3 regions of the Leclercia sp. G3L genome follow, and region 3 is predicted to be linked to each of the others. Evidence: predicted binding sites of a transcription regulator. Region 3 holds the regulator's gene; each other region holds the start of a gene.
What was found. The regulator ArgR, encoded in region 3, controls arginine synthesis, uptake and breakdown. The targets are predictions, from matches to a motif close to ANTGAATAAAAATACANT.

Region 1: the regulator ArgR is predicted to act here: its motif matches at 4,634-4,651, upstream of argF (ornithine carbamoyltransferase).
Region 2: the regulator ArgR is predicted to act here: its motif matches at 2,698-2,715, upstream of argA (amino-acid N-acetyltransferase).

What each region holds. Positions count from the first base shown of each region.
Region 1 is NZ_CP088265.1:654,882-661,975, reverse strand. It holds gene LRS40_RS04540 (dihydrodipicolinate synthase family protein) at 1-115, shown strand, start outside; gene LRS40_RS04535 (YjhG/YagF family D-xylonate dehydratase) at 130-2,097, shown strand; gene LRS40_RS04530 (IclR family transcriptional regulator) at 2,131-2,889, opposite strand; gene LRS40_RS04525 (hypothetical protein) at 3,134-3,517, shown strand; gene argF (ornithine carbamoyltransferase) at 3,602-4,606, opposite strand; gene rraB (ribonuclease E inhibitor RraB) at 4,771-5,193, shown strand; gene miaE (tRNA isopentenyl-2-thiomethyl-A-37 hydroxylase MiaE) at 5,239-5,997, shown strand; gene LRS40_RS04505 (topoisomerase II) at 6,032-6,763, shown strand; tRNA gene LRS40_RS04500 (tRNA-Leu) at 6,868-6,952, shown strand.
Region 2 is NZ_CP088265.1:2,087,697-2,094,790, reverse strand. It holds gene mltA (murein transglycosylase A) at 1-663, opposite strand, end outside; tRNA gene LRS40_RS11505 (tRNA-Met) at 871-947, shown strand; tRNA gene LRS40_RS11500 (tRNA-Met) at 982-1,058, shown strand; tRNA gene LRS40_RS11495 (tRNA-Met) at 1,102-1,178, shown strand; gene amiC (N-acetylmuramoyl-L-alanine amidase AmiC) at 1,267-2,520, opposite strand; gene argA (amino-acid N-acetyltransferase) at 2,750-4,081, shown strand; gene recD (exodeoxyribonuclease V subunit alpha) at 4,119-5,939, opposite strand; gene recB (exodeoxyribonuclease V subunit beta) at 5,936-7,094, opposite strand, start outside.
Region 3 is NZ_CP088265.1:1,665,858-1,672,951, reverse strand. It holds gene mdh (malate dehydrogenase) at 29-967, opposite strand; gene argR (transcriptional regulator ArgR) at 1,372-1,842, shown strand; gene yhcN (peroxide/acid stress response protein YhcN) at 2,222-2,485, shown strand; gene yhcN (peroxide/acid stress response protein YhcN) at 2,599-2,865, shown strand; gene LRS40_RS09415 (barstar family protein) at 2,925-3,197, opposite strand; gene LRS40_RS09410 (NAD-dependent succinate-semialdehyde dehydrogenase) at 3,243-4,697, opposite strand; gene aaeB (p-hydroxybenzoic acid efflux pump subunit AaeB) at 4,785-6,752, opposite strand; gene aaeA (p-hydroxybenzoic acid efflux pump subunit AaeA) at 6,758-7,094, opposite strand, start outside.

The DNA.
Region 1 (7,094 bases), 1.0 Mb from region 3:
GATTGCCCTCTGCGTGCGTCCGGTGTCCACCCACGTGCTGCCGCCTGCCGGGCCGCTGGATGAACCGCGTAAGGCGCAGCTGAAAGCGCTGCTGCAACAGCTCAAGCTCTGCTGAACCGGAAGGTGACGATGTCGATAGAGACGATTTTTACCCCGCAGGATGACGCCTTCTACTCGGTGATCACCCACGCGGCCGGGCCGCAGGGGGCGCTGCCCCTGACCCCGCAGATGCTGATGGAATCCCCGAGCGGCAATCTGTTTGGCATGACCCAGAACGCCGGAATGGGCTGGGATGCCAATAAACTCACCGGCAAAGAGGTGCTGATTATCGGCACCCAGGGCGGGATCCGCGCGGGCGATGGCCGCCCGGTGGCGCTGGGCTACCACACCGGACACTGGGAGATTGGCCTGCAGATGCAGGCCGCGGCAAAAGAGATCACCCGCAACGGTGGGATCCCCTTTGCCGCCTTTGTCAGCGACCCCTGCGACGGGCGCTCCCAGGGCACGCACGGGATGTTTGACTCCCTGCCGTACCGCAACGATGCGGCGATCGTCTTTCGGCGGCTGATCCGCTCCCTGCCCACGCGCCGGGCGGTGATTGGCGTCGCCACCTGCGACAAAGGCCTCCCCGCCACCATGATTGCGCTGGCGTCTATGCACAACCTGCCGACCATTCTGGTGCCGGGCGGCGCTACGCTGCCGCCCACCTTCGGCGAGGATGCCGGCAAGGTGCAGACCATCGGGGCGCGTTACGCTAACCATGAACTTTCCCTGCAGGAGGCCGCCGAGCTGGGCTGCCGCGCCTGCGCCTCACCGGGGGGCGGCTGCCAGTTCCTCGGCACCGCAGGCACCTCGCAGGTGGTGGCCGAAGCCTTAGGCCTGGCGCTGCCGCACTCGGCGCTGGCCCCGTCCGGACAGGACGTGTGGCTGGAGATCTCCCGCCAGTCGGCGCGGGCGGTGGTCGAGCTGGATAACCGCGGCATCACCACCCGCGATATCCTCACCGACAAAGCCATTGAGAACGCGATGGTGATCCACGCCGCGTTCGGCGGCTCCACCAACCTGCTGCTGCATATCCCGGCCATTGCTCACGCGGCGGGCTGCACCATTCCTGACGTCGACCACTGGACCCGCGTCAACCGTAAGGTGCCGCGGCTGGTGAGCGTATTACCGAACGGGCCGGATTATCACCCGACGGTGCGGGCATTCCTCGCGGGCGGCGTGCCGGAGGTGATGCTCCATCTGCGCGATCTTGGTCTGCTGCATCTGGATGCCATGACCGTCACCGGCCAGACCGTGGGGGAAAACCTCGACTGGTGGCAGGCCTCGGAACGCCGGGAGCGCTTCCGCCAGTGCCTGCGCGAGCAGGACGGGGTGGATCCTGACGATGTGATCCTGCCCCCGGAGCGTGCCAACGCCCGCGGGCTCACCTCCACGGTGGCGTTCCCGGTGGGCAACATCGCCCCGGAAGGATCGGTGATCAAGGCCACGGCGATCGACCCGTCGGTGGTGGGTGAGGACGGCGTTTATCGCCACACCGGCCGGGCGCGGGTGTTTGTCTCGGAAGCCCGGGCAATCAAGGCGATCAAAAGCGGCGAGATTGAGCAGGGCGACATCATGGTGGTGATCGGCGGCGGGCCGTCCGGCACCGGGATGGAAGAGACATATCAGCTGACCTCGGCGCTCAAGCATGTCTCCTGGGGAAAAACGGTATCGCTGATCACCGATGCCCGCTTCTCGGGCGTCTCGACCGGAGCCTGTTTTGGTCATGTGGCGCCTGAAGCGTTGGCGGGTGGGCCGATTGGTAAACTGCGCGATAACGACATCATCGAGATTGTGGTGGATCGCCTCTCCCTGACCGGCAGCGTCAACTTTATCGGCACGCCGCTGGCACCGCTCACCCCCGAAGAGGGGGCTACAGAGCTGGCGCGTCGTCAGCCTCATCCGGAACTGCACGCGCACGATTTTTTACCCGACGATACGCGCCTGTGGGCGGCCTTACAGTCGGTGAGCGGCGGAACCTGGAAAGGCTGTATTTACGACACGGATAAAATTATCGAGGTCATTAACGCCGGTAAAAAAGCGCTCGGTTTATAAGCCCTTCAGCCAGATACCGGGAGCAGATTAACCTTAGGCCGGGTAGCCCAGGGCGCGTGAGAGCTGGCGCCCGGCCTCCTGTAGCTGCTCGCGAAAATGCGCCAGTTCATCGTCGTCGACGCGGGAGGTCAGGGTCGACAGGCTCAGGGCAGCGATAACCCGGGATTCATGGTTACGCACCGGGACCGACACGCAGCGCACCCCCTGCTCGTTCTCTTCGCTGTCGAGGGCATAACCCTGCTCGCGGGTCTGTGCCAGCGCGGCCAGCAGCGCCTCGCGTGAGGCCAGGGTTGCGGGGGTATAAGTGGTGTACTGATAACCGTCGAGCAGCGTGTTCAGCTCGGCGTCGCTCAGCCAGGCGATCAGCACTTTGCCGATGGCGGTGGCATGCACCGGCAGGCGACGGCCAATGCGCGAGTAGGCGATGGCCGCCAGCTTGCCTTCAATCTTCTCGATATAGACCCCTTCACGCCCGTCCAGAATGCCCAGATGGGTGGTCTGCCCGGTGCGCTCCGACAGCGCCGTCAGCCAGTGCTTCGCCTTCTGGCGAATATCCATGGTGCTCACCACGAAGTGGCCGCGCTCGACCAGCTTCATGCCCGGGCGATATTTGCCGTTCTCCGGATTCTGATCGATATAGCCGTGCAGCTGCAGGGTTTTAAGCAGCGAGTGGAGGGTGCTCTTGCTCAGGCCCATCTGTTTACTGATGTCGGTGATTTTGAGTTCCGTCGCCTGTTCGTTAAACAGATCGAGGATCTGTAAGGCACGTTCAACAGATTGAATAATAGGCATAAGTTCGGCACATCCGCGCTGGAATTAAGGCGAAAACGTACCCTGTTTACGCTGAAAAATCAATCGACAAGGGAGGCGGGGACTTTGACGATCCTGGTACCGTCACAGGCAATCATGGCGGAAAAATTTGACATAAGTCATTCCTGATACTTATGGATTCAAGTTAAAAAGATAGGCTGTGCCTATTACTCACATTTTCATTGTTCTTTTACACTCATTAACCGTAAGGCTTTCTGCATTTTTTATGGCTCGTTTAAAAGGTATTTTAATGACTGCTTCTAAAACTTGGGTTTCTTTAGGCACCATTGCCAGTCCGGCCACAGGGACGTTATTTTCAAAAATTCTGACTCAACATAATCATAAATATATTCTGTGGTATAACGGCGAGCAGCTTTTTAAACCCGGCGATCGGATAAAAGTCATTTATAATCGTTTATTTATTAACGACGAGCCCTGCGATATTAATATTCTGCAGATCGACAAATACAGCCACACCCTGTGGCGCGTAATGAATAAGATGTCCAGCTGCCCCGGCCATCGCGACCCGGAGAGCAAGACGTGCGATGCTCCGGTAAAATGTATTTTTAAACAATGCCCGTTCGGCAAGATGAGGGTGAGGGCAAATTAATAAGCCGGTAAACTATTCTGTCGACAAGTAGATAATATAAATATCAGGAGGGCGGCAACCCTCCCGTCATTTTAAAAGCAGGCGTTATTCACCCAGAGTGGCGACCATCACCGCTTTAATGGTGTGCATCCGGTTCTCTGCCTGGTCAAATACCACGCTCGCCGTCGACTCAAACACCTCGTCCGTCACTTCCATTCCGCCGTGCAGATCGAACTCCTTCGCCATCTGCTGGCCCAGCGTGGTCTGGTCGTCGTGGAACGCCGGCAGACAGTGCAGGAACTTGACGTCCGGGTTCCCCGTCAGGGCCATCATCTGGCTGTTCACCTGATAGCCACGCAGCAGCGCAATCCGCTCGGCCCACTTCTCTTTGGCTTCGCCCATCGACACCCACACGTCGGTGTAGATGAAATCGGCGTCCTTCACGCCCGCCGCCACGTCTTCGGTGAGGGTGATTTTGCCGCCGTTCTTCTCTGCCAGCGCGCTGCACTCCGCCACCAGGCTCTCTTCCGGCCAGCAGGCTTTTGGGGCCACCAGACGCAGATCCAGCCCGGTGAGCGCCGCCGCTTCCAGCATCGAGTTACCCATGTTGTTGCGCGCGTCGCCGGTATAGACCAGCACCATCTCGTTAAAGGCTTTGCCCGGCAGATGCTCCTGCATGGTGAGCAGGTCCGCCAGCAGCTGGGTTGGATGGAACTCGTTGGTCAGCCCGTTCCACACCGGCACACCGGCAAATTCCGCCAGGGTTTCGACCACTTCCTGGCCATGGCCGCGATACTGAATGCCGTCATACATCCGGCCCAGCACGCGGGCGGTATCTTTAATTGATTCTTTATGCCCAATCTGGCTGCCGCTCGGCCCGAGATACGTGACGCGCGCGCCCTGGTCAAATGCGGCAACTTCGAAAGAGCATCTGGTACGGGTAGAGTCTTTTTCGAAGATGAGCGCGATGTTTTTGCCAGTAAGTTTCTGTACTTCAGTCCCTTTTTTCTTATCGGCTTTCAGCTGTGCCGAGAGGGCAAGCAGAGAGGTGAGCTGTGCGGGAGTAAAATCGAGCAATTTCAGGAAATGTTTTTTATACAGTTCAGACATTTTATCCTCACATGGCAAAGGCCACTTATTGAATTAAAATTCACTTTATCTGTATCAATATTCACTTGCAACCCCGATTCACAAATCTTTCTTACAAAGGTGGAGGCAAACACATCCGTGTGTGAAAATAGAAGTATCTGCCGCACTTTAAAGAGGAACGAGCCATGGCAAACCCAGAACTGCTGGAAGAACAGCGCGAAGAGACGCGACTGATTATTGAAGAACTGCTGGAAGACGGCAGCGATCCGGATGCGCTGTACACCATCGAGCACCATTTCTCTGCGGATGATTTCGAAGCGCTGGAAAAGCTGGCGGTTGAAGCGTTCCGTCTGGGTTACGAAGTGACGGAGCCAGAAGAGCTGGAAGTGGAAGAGGGCGACACCGTCATCTGCTGCGACATCCTGAGCGAAGGCGCGCTGAAAGCTGAGCTGATCGACGCCCAGGTTGAACAGCTGATGGACCTGGCCGAACGTTTTGAAGTGGAATACGACGGCTGGGGCACCTACTTCGAAGATCCGAACGGCGAAGAGGGTGACGACGAAGACGACGAAGATTTTGACGAAGACGACGACGGCGTGCGTCACTAAGTATGATTTGCGGCAGCTTCGGCTGCCGCTTTGCAAGGTTCAATGATGGATTACCCGCAGATACTCGCCCCTGTTCTCAACTTCCTCCAGTGCCCGACCCCGCAAGCGTGGATTGATAAAGCCCGCGACCCGGCTAACCTGCCGCTGCTGCTCACCGACCATATGGTGTGCGAGCTCAAAGCCGCCCAGACCGCGCTGTTATTAGTGCGAAAATACGTTGCCGACGAGAGCGGTGCCGACGCCCTGCTCGAGTGGCTCAAGCCCTATGAAGCCTTTACCTTCCGCGAAGGCCCGGAACCGGATTTTGTCGCCCTGCATAAGCAGATTGGCAAAAGCGTGATGCCGAAGACCGACGACCTCTGGGGCCAGGCGCTGATCGACAGTATGGTGCTGCTGATTAAAGAGGAGCTGCACCACTTCTGGCAGGTGCGCGAGGCGATGCTGACCCGCAATATCCCCTACGTCAAAATCACTGCCAGCCGCTACGCCAAAGGGATGCTGAAAGCCGTGCGCACCCACGAGCCGCTGACGCTGATCGACAAGCTGATCTGCGGGGCCTATATCGAAGCGCGCTCCTGCGAACGCTTCGCCGCGCTGGCCCCGTTCCTCGATGAGGAGTTGCAGAAGTTTTACCTGTCGCTGCTGCGCTCCGAGGCGCGGCATTATCAGGACTATCTGACGCTTGCCCAACAGGTGAGCGACGAGGATATCTCTCCCCGCATACAGCTTTTTGGTGAAATTGAAGCCACACTGATCTCATCACCGGACAACGAGTTTCGCTTCCATAGCGGCGTGCCGGTGTAAACCGGCATAGCTAAAGGATCAAGGATGCGTAACGATGAGAAGAGCGTGGACTCGTATAGCAGTGGTAGCGGTTATCTCCGCAGCAGTGGCCTTCTGGGTTTATTACGACAAGCAGCGCCTGCAAAACACCCCCGAACATCGACTTGATACCGTCCTTAACGCCATGCCCTCCTGGCAGGTGCTGAGAGAGCAGGACCCCCGATTTGTGGCACGCATCCGCGAGCAGATCCTCACCATGCAGAAAGCGGGGGAGTCTGAGCAGGAGATTATCGACGTGGTCCAGCCGCAGATCCTCGAGCTGCAGATGTCGCGCCTGCAATATGCCCCCGACGCCAATGCGGTGGCCTGGATGACGATCAACATGGAGCAGACCGCCGCCATTCAGAAGGTGAGTGACGACGCCTGTTTCCGCTTCTTATTCCCGGCCGTCAAGGGCGGCGTCAACCCGATGCGGGTGCTGGATAAAGATATGATGCAGCGCCGTCTGCAGGCCGACGCCGACATGATGCGCGCGGGCTGGGGTAAAGATCGCCACACCGTGACCCCGGAGGAACACGCCGCCGCGGTGGAAGATGTGCGGCCGATTATGCAGGCCTTGTCCAGCAAGTACGGTAAGGATATACAGCTGCTGGTGATGCCGGAGAACGCGGTGGGCAAAGAGAAGCTCACCTGCGAGTTGGTGCAGGCGATGTGGGCGAAGGTGCTGGCTCTGCCGGAGCAGAAGGCGGCGAGGGTGATTCGGCTGGCGGTGACGGAACTGGATTGACGGGGACGCTGGTTTTTTGGGCACTTAGCGCGGTTTAGCGCGTCGCCGCTTGCATGGCGGCGCGCGACAGGTATAATCCACAACGTTTCCGCATCCCCTTCAGTGCCGAAGTGGCGAAATCGGTAGACGCAGTTGATTCAAAATCAACCGTAGAAATACGTGCCGGTTCGAGTCCGGCCTTCGGCACCAACAGTATGTAAATAGACCTCAACTGAGGTCTTTTTTTATGTCTAAAATCTAGACCCCGCAAGGCTTTGCCCCGCTTTTCAGTCAACCGACATCAATCTGAGTTACCCCACATCAACATGCTTGTGAGTATAGAACCGAGTAT
Region 2 (7,094 bases), 420 kb from region 3:
CACTTCCCCGCGATCGATCAGCACCTTACCGATACTGCGGTAAGCATGGCCATTTTTACCGGAGTAGCTGAAGAAGTTAAGCGGGCTGCCGTCGCCAAAGTCGATATAACCGCTACCCTGCACATCCATGATGAAGTTATCCATCAGCGAATTACTGTAGGCCAGAATGTAGTTGTCGCTCAGCGCACCGGAATAGATCTCGGCGCGGGACGGCAGGCGGCCACGTTTTGGCGGCATGCGGTAGATAGGATACTTGAACTCACCCTGCGCGGTATGGCGCGCCTGTACCACCGGGGTGTAGTAGCCGGTAAACTGGACGTTACCGTAGTTGTCGGTGCCCTCCATCTGCCAGGCGTCGAGGCCGTACTGGCGCATGGTGCGGGTATCGCCCCCGGCGCGTAACCAGTCCTGCACCGCGTTATACACGGCGTTCTGCGAACCGTACAATCGCGGTGATGCGGTACGGATCTGGCTCACCTGTTCTGCGAAGTCACCGCCGTTGATGGGCGCGCCCACGGCGTCCGGCTGATTCACTAAAGAGAAAGGCTGGGTCAGTTTCCCGTCTTTATATTGCTGACCGCGATCGGTCGGTTTGGAGGAGCAGGCAGCAAGGATTGCTACCATCGCGCCCGTCATCAGATACTTCGCCCAACGTCCTTTCATTATATCCCGTCTTCAAGTTGCCCGATTCTGCGCAATGAAGATAACAAACCGGCAGGGGTATTGAAATGCGATTACCTCCCCTCACGCAAATTTTGCGCAAAAAACAGTCGAACTGTCGGCAGAGCGTACAATCAACATCTAATTTGGTGATTTTTACGAAAAAGGGTTGCAACAAAAAGTCAGCAGAGTATAGTGCGCTTCCACGGACGCGGGGTGGAGCAGCCTGGTAGCTCGTCGGGCTCATAACCCGAAGGTCGTCGGTTCAAATCCGGCCCCCGCAACCAATTAAAATTTGATGAAGTACAAGCAGTACGGTGACGCGGGGTGGAGCAGCCTGGTAGCTCGTCGGGCTCATAACCCGAAGGTCGTCGGTTCAAATCCGGCCCCCGCAACCAATCAAATTTAAAGAAGTAAGATTCTACAAAGTAGAATGACGGACGCGGGGTGGAGCAGCCTGGTAGCTCGTCGGGCTCATAACCCGAAGGTCGTCGGTTCAAATCCGGCCCCCGCAACCAACACTTCTGAAAACAATAAACACCCATTCGGGTGTTTTTTTGTATCTGCAGTTTGCCCTTTTGCCGGGCATAAACCCGGCATCCCTGATTATCCTCGTCTGGCGAGCGTCGCCCCATCCGAGAAATAGGCCTTAATCCCCGCCAGTATCGACTCCGCTACCTCCTGCTGGAAGGCGGCCGTTTTGAGCTTACGCTCCTCTTCCACGTTACTGATAAACGCGGTTTCCACCAGAATCGACGGGATATCCGGCGCCTTCAGTACCGCGAACCCGGCCTGTTCGACGCTGTTTTTATGCAGCTTATTAACCCTACCCAGTCTACCCAGCACCGCTTTACCAAATTTCAGGCTGTCGGTGATGGTCAGCGACTGCACCATATCAAACATCGTATGGTCGACGTAGCGATCGCCGCTCTTACTGACGCCGCCGATCAGGTCAGAGGCGTTTTGCGAATCTGCCAGCAGTTTTGCAGCCGTACTGGTTGCCCCTTTGGTCGACAGCGCAAACACCGATGAACCGCTCGGTTGACGGCTGGTAAAGGCATCCGCATGGATCGAGATAAACAGATCCGCGCGCTGCTTTTGCGCTTTCGCCACGCGAACTTTCAGCGGAATAAAGACGTCCTCATTACGCGTCATGTAAGCGCGCATGTTGCCTTCTCTGTCGATCAACGCCTTCAGGCGGCGGGCGATCTGCAGCACTACATCCTTTTCCCGCGTGCGGTATTTGCCCACCGCGCCGGAGTCTTCCCCGCCATGGCCCGGATCGAGCATGATCACAATCGGGCGGTCGCGCCCGGCTTTGCCCGGCTGCGGACCACTTTGCGCAGGCGGAACCTGCTTCTCAAGATCGCCTTTGTTGTAATCCTCCAGCAACGCCAGCAGAGGATCCTGGATGTCCGTCGCGTTGGCCGGATAGAGATCCATCACCAGACGCTCTTTAAATCCGGCCACCGGTGCCAGGGCAAACAGCTGCGGCTTTACGTTCTGCTTAAGCTCAAACACCATGCGCACGGTTTTCGGATCAAACTGCCCTACCCGTGCGGACTTGATAAAAGGATCGTCGCCACGGATCTGGGCGCTCATCCCTTTGAGGACTGAATTGAGGTTCACCCCTTCGATATCCACCACCACCCGCTCCGGATTACTCAGGGCGAATTGCTTATAGTTCAGCACCCGGTTGGATTCGACCGTCACGCGTGTATAGGTCGACGCTGGCCAGACACGTACCGCCACCACCTGACTGACGGCGGCAAGCCCTACCTGACTTACGCTAAGCAACCACATTGCCCCGGCCCCTTGTAACAGGCGGCGACGACTTAATGCTTTACTGGATCCCGACATGCTTCTCCCGAGCAAAGATATCGAATAACTTCTCATAACGTCCAAATTGACCGAAAACTTTAGCGAATGATGCATAACCTGTCATCCTTAAAAGGGTAAACAATCATGCGTTAACGATTACTTCCCTGAATGTTTTCTTTGCTTCGCCGAAAATTTTGGCTTGCGCGCAGGGGCATATTCGAATAAAAATACAAAAATTGCGAATAAACATTCATTGAGGGGTTGTGCCGTGGTGAAGGAACGTAGAATCGAACTGGTCCAGGGATTCCGTCATTCTGTTCCCTATATCAACACCCACCGGGGAAAGACGTTCGTCATTATGCTCGGCGGCGAAGCCATTGAGCATGAGAACTTCTCCAGCATAGTCAATGACATCGGCCTGCTGCACAGCCTGGGTATTCGCCTTGTTGTCGTTTATGGTGCCCGCCCGCAGATTGAAGCCAATCTGGCCGCGCATCATCACGAGCCGATCTACCATAAACATACCCGCGTTACCGACGCCAAAACGCTGGAGCTGGTGAAGCAGGCCGCCGGTCTGCTGCAGCTGGACATTACCGCGCGGCTGTCGATGAGCCTCAACAACACTCCGCTGCAGGGAGCGCACATCAACGTGGTGAGCGGCAATTTTATTATCGCTCAGCCGCTTGGCGTGGATGACGGGGTGGATTATTGCCACAGCGGACGTATTCGCCGTATCGATGAAGAGGCGATCCATCGCCAGCTCGACGGCGGTGCGATTGTGCTGACCGGCCCGGTCGCCGTCTCCGTGACCGGCGAAAGCTTTAACCTCACCTCAGAAGAGATTGCCACCCAGCTGGCGATCAAGTTGAAAGCCGAAAAAATGATCGGTTTCTGCTCTTCACAGGGCGTCACTAACGAGCTGGGGAATATCGTCTCTGAGCTGTTTCCTAACGAAGCCCAGGCGCGGGTAGAAGCGCTTGAGGAACAGGGGGACTACTACTCTGGCACCGTGCGTTTCCTGCGCGGCGCCATTAAAGCCTGCCGCAGCGGCGTGCGCCGCAGCCACCTGATCAGCTACCAGGAAGACGGTGCCCTGTTGCAGGAGCTGTTCTCCCGCGACGGTATCGGGACGCAGATTGTGATGGAGAGCGCCGAGCAGATCCGTCGCGCCACTATCAACGACATCGGCGGCATTCTGGAGCTGATTCGCCCCCTGGAGCAGCAGGGGATCCTGGTGCGTCGCTCCCGCGAGCAGCTGGAGATGGAGATCGATAAATTCACCATTATTCAGCGCGACAACCTCACCATCGCCTGTGCGGCGCTCTACCCCTTCCCGGAAGAGAAGATTGGCGAGATGGCCTGCGTGGCGGTGCATCCTGACTACCGCAGTTCGTCGCGCGGCGAGGTGTTGCTGGAGCGGATTGCCGTTCAGGCCCGGCAGCAGGGGCTGAGTAAACTCTTTGTGCTGACTACCCGCAGCATTCACTGGTTCCAGGAACGCGGCTTTACGCCGGTGGACATTGATTCCCTGCCGGAAACCAAGAAAGAGATGTACAACTATCAGCGTCGCTCGAAGGTGCTGATGGCGGATTTAGGTTAAGCCCCCTGACCCTCTCCCCATGGGGAGAGGGAATAAATTACAAGGCTTCAAAAATCGCACTCAGGCCACTGCGCCGTTCCGTACGGGTAGTAACGGCCTGCACCAGCACGCCGTCATCCGCATATAGCGACAACCGCCGACGGGCACGGGTAATGGCCGTATAGACCAGCTCCCGGGTGACTACCGGGGACATCTGGGTAGGCAGGATCAGCGCCGCATGATCGAACTCAGAGCCCTGAGATTTATGCACCGTCATCGCCCACGCGGTTTCATGCTCCGGCAGTCGGCTCGGCTGTACGGACTTCAGGCTGCCATCCGGCATCTGGAACCAGACGCGCAGCCCCTGCCCCCGATCCAGCGCAATCCCGATATCCCCGTTAAACAGGCCCAGCGCACTGTCGTTGCGCGAAATCATTACCGGGCGTCCTTCATACCAGCGCGAATGCGGCTGACGGCTGATGCGGCGCTTTTGCATCAGCACCTGCTCCAGCCTTTCGTTGAGCCCGGCCACGCCAAAGGGGCCGTCCCGTAAGGCACACAGCAGCTGGTAGCCGCCAAAGGCCGCCAGAATCTCCTCTTCGGAGGCCTGGTGTTGCACCCGGTCGAGAAAATGGTGATATCCCTGCAGGGCATCCTCCAGCATCACCAGATACTCTTCCCCACTCTGGAGCTGCTTTTTCTCGATATCGCTGAACGTGCCGTCAAACACCGAGCGGAGCGCGTGACGATCGCCACGGTTGACCGCTGCCGCCAGCTGCCCGATGCCGGAGTCGCTGCCGAAACGGTAGCTTTTTTGCAGCAGGCACAGGCTGTCGCGCAAGGCGCCCGCCACCGGGCTGACGTTGCCTTCCATCTGGCATCCGGTCATGCCAGCCAGCTCCTGGGCACGCTGCACGGTAAAACCGGCGCTGGCCCAGGTACAAATATCGCCCAGCACGGCGCCCGCTTCGACGGAGGCCAGCTGATCGCGATCGCCAAGGAAGATCACCCTGGCATGAGGCGGCAGGGCATCAATCAGACGAGACATCATGGTCAGGTCAATCATCGAGGCTTCATCCACCACCAGCACATCCAGATGCAGCGGGTTACCGGCATGGTAACGCAGACGCTGGCTGCCCGGCTGGGCGCCGAGCAAACGGTGCAGGGTACTGGCTTCGGTCGGGAAGCGCTTACGCTGAATGTCGGTCAGCGGAAGCTGTTGCAGCGCGCCGCCCAGCGACTCGGTGAGACGGGCGGCGGCTTTACCGGTCGGGGCCGCCAGCCGGATACGGCACTTCTCCTCTCCCGCCATCTGGATCAGCGCCGCCAGCAGGCGGGCGACGGTGGTGGTTTTACCGGTGCCCGGGCCGCCGGAAATCACCGAGATACGCCGCGTTAACGCCACCGCCGCCGCCACCTTTTGCCAGTTAACGGCTTCGTCAGAGGTGAACAATGCGTTCAGGGTACGCTGAACGTCGGCACTGTCATGGGGCAAAGGCTGATTGGCTTCGCTAAAGAAACCGGCCACGGCCCGCTCGTAGCGCCACATCCGGTTGAGGTAGAGGCGCTCGCCCACCAGCACCAGCGGCGTTGGCTCGTCCCCTGCGCTCACTGCGCGCGAACGCATCAGCGTGGCGGACCAGTCCAGGGTTTCATCATGCAGGGCAAAACAGGCCTGCAGCGCGGCGGTTTTAGCCTCTGCCTGCAGACGGGACAGCGGCAAACAGACATGCCCCTCTCCGGTATCCCGGCTTAAGATCGCCGTCGCCAGCATCACCGAGGGTTCATCGTTCCCGGCCACCATCATCGCAAACTGTACATCCAGACGACGCAATACGCGCTGTTCCACGGCCTCCAGCAATAATTCCTGCATCGTCATGACACAAGCTCCTCTTGGCTTGCAGAAAACAAGCTATCCATTTGATTGATTAAAATTTCACCCGGGCGGGTGGCAAAGCAACCGGCCCCCGGCGAACTGCCGTCCACGCCGCGTAAAAACAGGTAGATCACCCCACCGAAATGCTGCTGATAGTCATAATCGGCAATACGGTGGCGCAGATAACGGTGCAGCGCCAGGGTGTAGAGCTGGTACTGCAGATCGTAGCGGTGGGACTGCATCGCACGGGCCATTGCCTGCGGCGTATAGGCCTCGCCGTTTTCCCCCAGCCAGTTGGACTTATAGTCGAGCAGGTAGTAGCGGCCATTATGGCGGAATACCAGGTCAATAAAGCCTTTCAGCATGCCGCGCACCTGGCGAAAGTCGAGCGGCGGGCAGTCACGCGACAGCGGATCGTGCTCGCGGATCAGCGCATCCAGCGCATCGGCGGTAAGCGGCCCGGCGATCGGCAGATAAAACTCCATCTCAACCTGTTTATCGGCGGCTGAAAGCTGGCTCAGGGAGATCCCCTCTTCATTGAGCGGCGTCTGCAGTACCTGGTTGATCCAGTGGGTCAGGACCGGCTCCCAGCGGGCGTCATACCCGCCTTTCTGCAGCATCTCCAGCGTCCACTCCGGGGAGACGGGTTGGGTAAAATCGAGCGCTTCAAACAGGCTGTGTAAAAAGGTGCCTGGCGAGGCACCGCGCGGGAACTGGTGCGGCGTCAGCTCCGGCTCCTGTACCACCTCGCCTGTGCCTGCGGCATCAACGTCGAGGCGCGGCATCAGATCCTGGGCGATACTGTGCCCGCGCTGCTGCAGCCCGGAGTAGCTGGTGACCCGCCAGTCGTCAAACAGCACGCGAGCCACCTGCCGCGCCTGCAGATCCGGCATCGCCGACTCCGGCATATGCCAGCGGGCGGTATCGGCCACCCCGGCCACCTGCAGCGCAATGTGGTCATTGCACAGGGTTTCCAGGCACTGGCGCAGCCCGGCCGCGTCTTTTGGCTCGCCGCGCTGGATCAAGCGTCCGAGCGCGCTGAGGTGGAAATCGCTGTCACCGCCCTTGTCGCCACGACGACGGAACAGCGGCGCGACGCCCAGGCTGCAGTGCCAGACCGAGCGGGTCAGGGCCACATACAGCAGGCGCAAATCTTCC
Region 3 (7,094 bases):
TTTATTGCCCTGACGGGAAGCGAGTCGCTTACTTGTTAACGAACTCTTCGCCCAGGACGATATCGTTCTTCAGCGTGTCCAGCATACCGGCCATCGCCTGCTGCTCGAACGCGCTCAGGGTGCCGATAGATTTACGCTCTTCGATACCGTTTTTACCCAGCAGCAGCGGCTGAGAGAAGAAGCGCGCGTGCTCGCCGTCGCCTTCAACGTACGCACATTCCACCACGCCTTGCTCGCCCTGCAGGGCGCGCACCAGAGACAGACCGAAACGTGCTGCAGCCTGACCCATAGAGAGGGTTGCAGAGCCGCCACCCGCCTTCGCTTCCACCACTTCGGTGCCAGCGTTCTGGATGCGTTTGGTCAGGTCAGCCACTTCCTGCTCGGTGAAGCTGACGCCTGGGATCTGGGACAGCAGTGGCAGAATGGTCACGCCAGAGTGGCCGCCGATAACCGGCACTTCGAGCTCGGTTGGCTGCTTGCCTTTCAGTTCCGCCACAAAGGTGTTGGAGCGGATGATGTCCAGCGTGGTCACGCCAAACAGTTTGTTCTTGTCATACACGCCCGCTTTTTTCAGCACTTCTGCTGCGATAGCCACGGTGGTGTTAACCGGGTTAGTGATGATACCGATGCAGGCTTTCGGGCAAGTTGTTGCTACCTGCTGAATCAGGTTCTTAACGATACCCGCATTCACGTTGAACAGGTCGGAACGATCCATACCAGGCTTACGCGCCACGCCTGCGGAGATCAGCACAACGTCTGCGCCTTCGAGCGCCGGGCGCGCATCTTCACCGGAGAAGCCTTTGATTTTGACAGCCGTCGGGATGTGGCTCAGGTCAACCGCCACACCAGGGGTTACCGGGGCGATGTCGTACAGAGAGAGTTCTGAGCCTGCAGGCAGCTGAGTTTTCAGTAGTAGGGCAAGCGCCTGGCCGATACCGCCAGCAGCGCCGAGGACTGCGACTTTCATCCTAAACTCCTTATTATGGTGAGCTAACTTTCTGTTACTCCGTCGCGGCGACCTTAATTCAGCAGATCAATAATTACAATCTTCATAATGTGAGAATTAGCGGTCACGCGCTTTTCGCCTCTGCCGGAAGACTATCGGGCGTTATGCGATAACTAAGCAACGAATTAAGAGGGGATTACAATACACCCTCGCCAGCCACCAAAACAACATCAATTTGATAACATTTAATTTACTTTTAACCTTATTTGCGAGGCGTGACGCAGGCATGTTCCTTGATAACGAAATTTGATAAAATCACTCCCTTTCATAACATTATTTCAGCCTAAGATTGGGCAGATAGTTTGCATAAAAATTCATCCATGTGCATAATAATGTTGCTTCTACCGCTATATTTCGGGTGATTTATGCGAATCTCTTCTAAACAAGAAGAATTGGTTAAGGCGTTTAAAGCGCTGCTTAAAGAAGAAAAGTTTAGTTCTCAGGGTGAGATCGTCCAGGCCTTACAGGAAGAAGGCTTCGAAAATATCAACCAGTCGAAAGTCTCCCGCATGTTAACCAAATTTGGCGCGGTGCGTACCCGCAACGCCAAAATGGAGATGGTTTACTGTCTGCCTGCTGAGCTGGGCGTACCGACAACTTCAAGCCCGCTGAAGAATCTGGTGCTGGATATCGACTATAACGATGCCGTGGTGGTGATCCACACCAGCCCGGGCGCAGCCCAGCTGATTGCACGTCTGCTCGACTCGCTCGGCAAAGCAGAAGGTATTCTCGGCACTATCGCCGGGGACGATACCATCTTCACTACCCCGGCCAATGGTTTCTCGGTGAAAGATCTCTACGAAGCCATTCTGGTGTTGTTCGAACAGGAACTCTGATCCCCCTGCCCTGCTGCGGTCGCGCAGCGGGGAATCTTCGGCTCCCGCCTCGTTTCCCCTTACATTCTGTTATCTGTGATTTAACAAATAGTGCGTTTTTCTGGTTCAATTCATTCATACAGTGGATGATCCGCTGCGCGACCGCACAAATAATCAAATCACCTCATCCCCATGATTTTAATGGAAATAAATCGATACCACGCGTTTAACCAAGCCTTTTTTATTCCTATCAGTTATAAAAATCTATCTTCTTAATACGTAATTTCACGAGAAACAATTAGCATGGTATTAATTTTTGCCGTTATTAGTGTATACTTGATTTTGTGATGAGGGTCACGAAACGAAGACCCCAGTAAAGAATATGACGAGGAAGAAAATCATGAAAATCAAAACTACCGTAGCCACATTAAGCATTCTCTCTGTTCTGTCTTTCGGTGCTTTTGCCGCCGATGCGATTAACGCCGATCAGGCTCAGTCCCGTGAGTCAATTGGTACCGTTTCTGTTGGTGCAGTCGGTACTTCTCCGATGGACATGAATCAGATGCTGAACAAGAAAGCGCAGGAACAGGGTGCCTCCTCCTATCGCGTTATCGAAGCGCGTACCGGTGACCACTGGCATGCTACTGCTGAGCTGTACAAATAAGCCGTACCGAGCAATATCCGATATACCCGTTATCTCAGTTCAACGACACCAGGTATAAAAATAGCAGCACAACCCTTCTGGTCGTTGAATGTGCCCTGTAAGGAGTAAAGACTATGAACACTAAATTAATTATCGCCACCCTTGGTTTAGCTTCCGTTCTCTCATTCGGTGCCAGCGCAGCTGTGCATCAGGTTACTGCGGAACAAGCACAAGGCCTGCAATCAATGGGTAGCGTAGGCGTTACCGAAGTTGCCGGTTCCCCGATGGATATCCGTCAGGCCCTGGCAGCAAAAGCTGAAAAAGCGGGTGCCAGCAGCTATCGCGTTACCGAGCTGAATACCGGTGACCACTGGCATGCAACCGCTGAGCTGTACAAATAAACCCTCGTCGTATTGAACTACGACTTGCCCCTGCTTCGCAGGGGCTTTTTTTTGCCTTTTTACGGGCGAACGTTAAAGCGGATCTGGCCTTCCAGCTCCTCTTCCGCCTCATCAAACAGCAGGATCAGCGCGCCGAAGCGTCTGCGCAGCTTCTCCGGCAAATGGGTAAACTCGATTTCAAGCGGCAGCGGCAGCTGATTGCCGGTGACGATCTCCCATAAAGAATCCAGGTTGGTCACACTCTCGCGCGCGATGCCAAAGGTACGTGAAAACTCACGGTAAAAGTCTTCCTGACTGTCGATTTCATCAAAATCAAAGGTATAAATATTCATTTCCCGCCACCCCGTCCAGGCGGGCGGCTGATGCCGCCCTGCCGATTATAATCCCCCGATATGCAGGGTTTTCACTTCAAGGAACTCCTCCAGTCCCAGTACAGAGCCCTCACGACCCAGCCCTGACTCTTTTACCCCACCAAACGGCCCCAGCTCGGTGGAGACCGCGCATTCGTTAATCCCGATCATCCCGCTCTCAATGGCCTGCGAAACGCGGAACACCCGCTGCAGATTCTGGGTATAGAAATAGGCGGCCAGACCAAAGGGCGTATTATTGGCGCGCTGAATCACTTCCTCTTCCGAGGTGAAACGGAAGCAGGCCGCCACGGGCCCAAAGGTCTCTTCGCTGGCCAGCGCCATCCCTTCATGGCAATCGCCCAATACCGTCGGCTGCCAGAAATTGCCGCCCAGATCGTGCGCCTTGCCCCCTGCCAGTACCGTCGCCCCTTTGGCGACCGCGTCCTCGACATGCTCGCGCACTTTTTTCACTGCGGCAGGTTCAATCAGCGGACCGACAACGGTGCCCTCCTCCAGGCCGTTACCCACTTTTAAGTCGTTGACGGCGGCGGCGAGCTGGCTGACGAAGGCGTCATACACTGACTCCTGAATATAGAAACGGTTAACGCTGACGCAGACCTGGCCCGCATTGCGGAATTTGTTGGCGATGGCTCCTTTTACCGCAGCATCAATATCGGCATCGTCGAAGACGATATAAGGCGCATTCCCGCCCAGCTCCATCGAGACTTTTTTCATTGTCTCGGCGGCATTGCGCACCAGCGTTTTGCCGACCGCCGTCGAGCCGGTAAAGGAGATTTTGCGCACTTCATGGCTGGCCATGATCGCATCGCTTATCTCAGAGGTGTTGCCCGCCACCGCATTGAGTACACCGTCCGGGACGCCCGCTTTTTTGGCAAGGGTCAGCAGTGCAAAAGCGCTGAGCGGCGTATTGTTAGCTGGTTTGATCACCCCGGTGCAGCCTGCTGCCAGCGCCGGACCCAGCTTGCGGGTCAGCATCGCCATCGGGAAGTTCCACGGCGTGATGGCCGCCACCACGCCAACCGGTTCGCGGGTGGCCAGAATGCGGGAGCCGGGTTTAACCGGGGGAATGATTTCGCCGTTGGCGCGTTTGGCCTGCTCGGCGAACCACTGAATAAAGCTGGCCGCATACTCAACCTCGCCTTCCGCCTCTTTCAGCGGTTTGCCCTGCTCGGTGGTCATCAGTTGTCCAAGCCACTGCTTGTTTTCAATGATTAATTCATACCAGCGATAGAGAATGGTCGAGCGCTCTTTTGCGGTTCTGGCCCGCCAGGCCGGAAAAGCACGGCTTGCGGCGGCGATAGCTTCTTCGGTCTCTTTGGTGCCCGCTTTTGCCACTTTAGCGATCGCCTCGCCGGTGGCCGGGTTAAGTACATCGAATGTGGTGTCGAGCGTTTTCCATACGCCATCAACCAGATATCCTGTCTGAAATAGCGCACTGTCCTGAAGAGCCTGGGTAGTCATGTATCCTCCCATTCCGGGTTTAAGTACTTGCCCGAATAAGTATAGTCACAAAAAAACCGACGCTTACGGCGTCGGTTTTCAGGAGGATCAGCTGTCGGTGAGTGCATTCTGGTAGCGATGCAGCATCCCCACCAGCCGCTGCACCGGTTCGGTCACCTGTCGCGGTGCCTCCCAGATGCGCAGTTTTTCCTGGTAGATGTCCAGCTCCTCAAGCAGCTGAGCAAAATAGCGGCGCCGCTTATCGTCACTGGTGGCCGAAATGACATGATCGGCAGTGCGCCGCAGCTGGCGGTGGAACGCCGAGAGATCGTCATTAACCGGCACCGGCGCATTGCGCAGACGCTGGTGGGCGATGATCAGGGTCAGGGCCAGACGGAATTTGGCGATGTCGCCCGGGAATTTGGTCAGCAGTAAAAACAGCTGCTGATAGAGCGCGGGCAGATGGTTCTCTTTGCGCCGGGCGGTGTTGGTGGTCATCGCAGAGACGGCGGCAGAAACAAACTGGTTCAGCAGCACGCGTCCGGTGCGGGCCTGCGAGTTATCACGCACCAGCAGAATGACCATCATCGCGAGGAAACAGCCGACAATCTGCCCCAGCGCGCTGTCGAGAAACTGGCTGAAGTGGAACGTCATCGGATTATCCAGCACCAGAATATTGATGGTGCTGGCCAGCGCCCCGAGCGAGCCCAGGCGTCGCTTCTGTACCTCTATACCAATAAAGAAGGCCATTACGGCAAGACTGATACAGAGCAATAGCATGCTTTGCTGGGTCGAGGGCAGAACCACCAGGAAATAGAAGGCCCCAAGCGGCAGTGCTGCCAGGGTGCCGTAGAGAAAATCGAGCGCCACCATCCGCGGATTGGGAAGACGCATCGCCAGCGAAGTGACCACGGCGATCATCACCATCGCACCGCTGCCGGAGGTCCAGCCGGTCCATAGCCAGAACAGCGTCCCGAGCATACAGGCGAGCGTGGTGCGCCAGAAGTTGACCATCGCATGGTGACGTTCCGCCGACTCGGCTTTGACCACTACCTCGCCCTGCAGGACTTCCTCTTCGGTGGCGCTGATTTTGGTATTGCCGATAACGCCACGCTTGAGGAGCAGGTAGCGCGTCGCCGCCCCAACCCAGGTATAGATGGTGACCGGAGTATCACGCTCGCCGGTCCAGGCGATGACTCGCCGCATCCTTTTGAGCTGTTTATGCACATCCTGCACGGTGGCAACGGGGGTGGCAAACTGCTCCCGGAAGGTATCAGTGATCGCTTCGGGGCGGGTATTCTGGATCAGATAGGTTTCGCAGGCCTGGGTGATCAGCGTTAAGGAGACGGTATTGAGCGCCTTCAGGCGGCGGTTGGCTCGCGACCAGCGCGACGACTCCATATTGAGGTTGCTGCGCATCCCTTCCAGCGCGGTGGTACGTCGCACCAGCGCACTCCAGGCGTTATCGACCTCTTCACTGTCGCCATGCTTAATGCACAGCTGCATCAGCTGATACTGGGCGACGATCAGCGCATCCAGCTCGCGATCCACCTCCTGCTTAATGGAGCGGGGGGAGAACAGCAGATCCGCCACGATCGCACAGACAATCCCCATCACGATCTCACTGCAGCGCTCCACGGCAAACTGCGGCGCCAGCAGCGGGTTGGTCTGAATGGTGATGATAATGATCAGCGCGGTATAGCCGGAAAGGCCCCAGGCGTAAGAGTTTTCCACACGTACAAGGGAGGAGATCCAGGTGCAAAAACCGGCCCAGATACAGCACACCATCAGCATCAGCAGCGGGGTGCGGATCATCAGAATGACGATGGTCAGCGCGGCGATACAGCCAATAAAGGTGCCGACAATACGCAGCATCCCGCGATAGCGTATTGCGCCGGAGTAAGGTTCCCCGCCCGCCGCAAAGGCCGGGCCTGCGGCGACAATCGCCGCGGTCAGTACTGCCCAGCGGGGCGTTTCCAGCTGAAAGTGAAAGCCAACGAACAGCGCCAGCACGATGGCGAAGGCCAGCTTAATCGCAAAGCGCAGGTGCTGATTGGCGATGGAGAAGATGCCCATGGCGATTAACCAAACTCACGCAGGCGGTGGGCAATTTTGCGGAACAGCGAGTCATGGCTGGCGTCCCGATCTTTCTCACCGGTGATCACCACCGTGGCGGTGGTGCCCGCAGGCCACAGGTTGCCCTGCTGTTCATCCAGTCGAATACGCACCGGCACGCGCTGCGCCAGACGCACCCACTCAAGATTGGAGTCGACGGTCGCCATCCCTTTGCTGTCGCGGGTGGCGCTGGAGTTGGTCACCCCTGCCGCCACGCTGTCGACCGTCCCTTTCAGGACACGGTTGCTGCCCAGCGGGGTGATTTCCGCCCGATAGCCCGGACGGACGTTCTCCAGCTTGGTC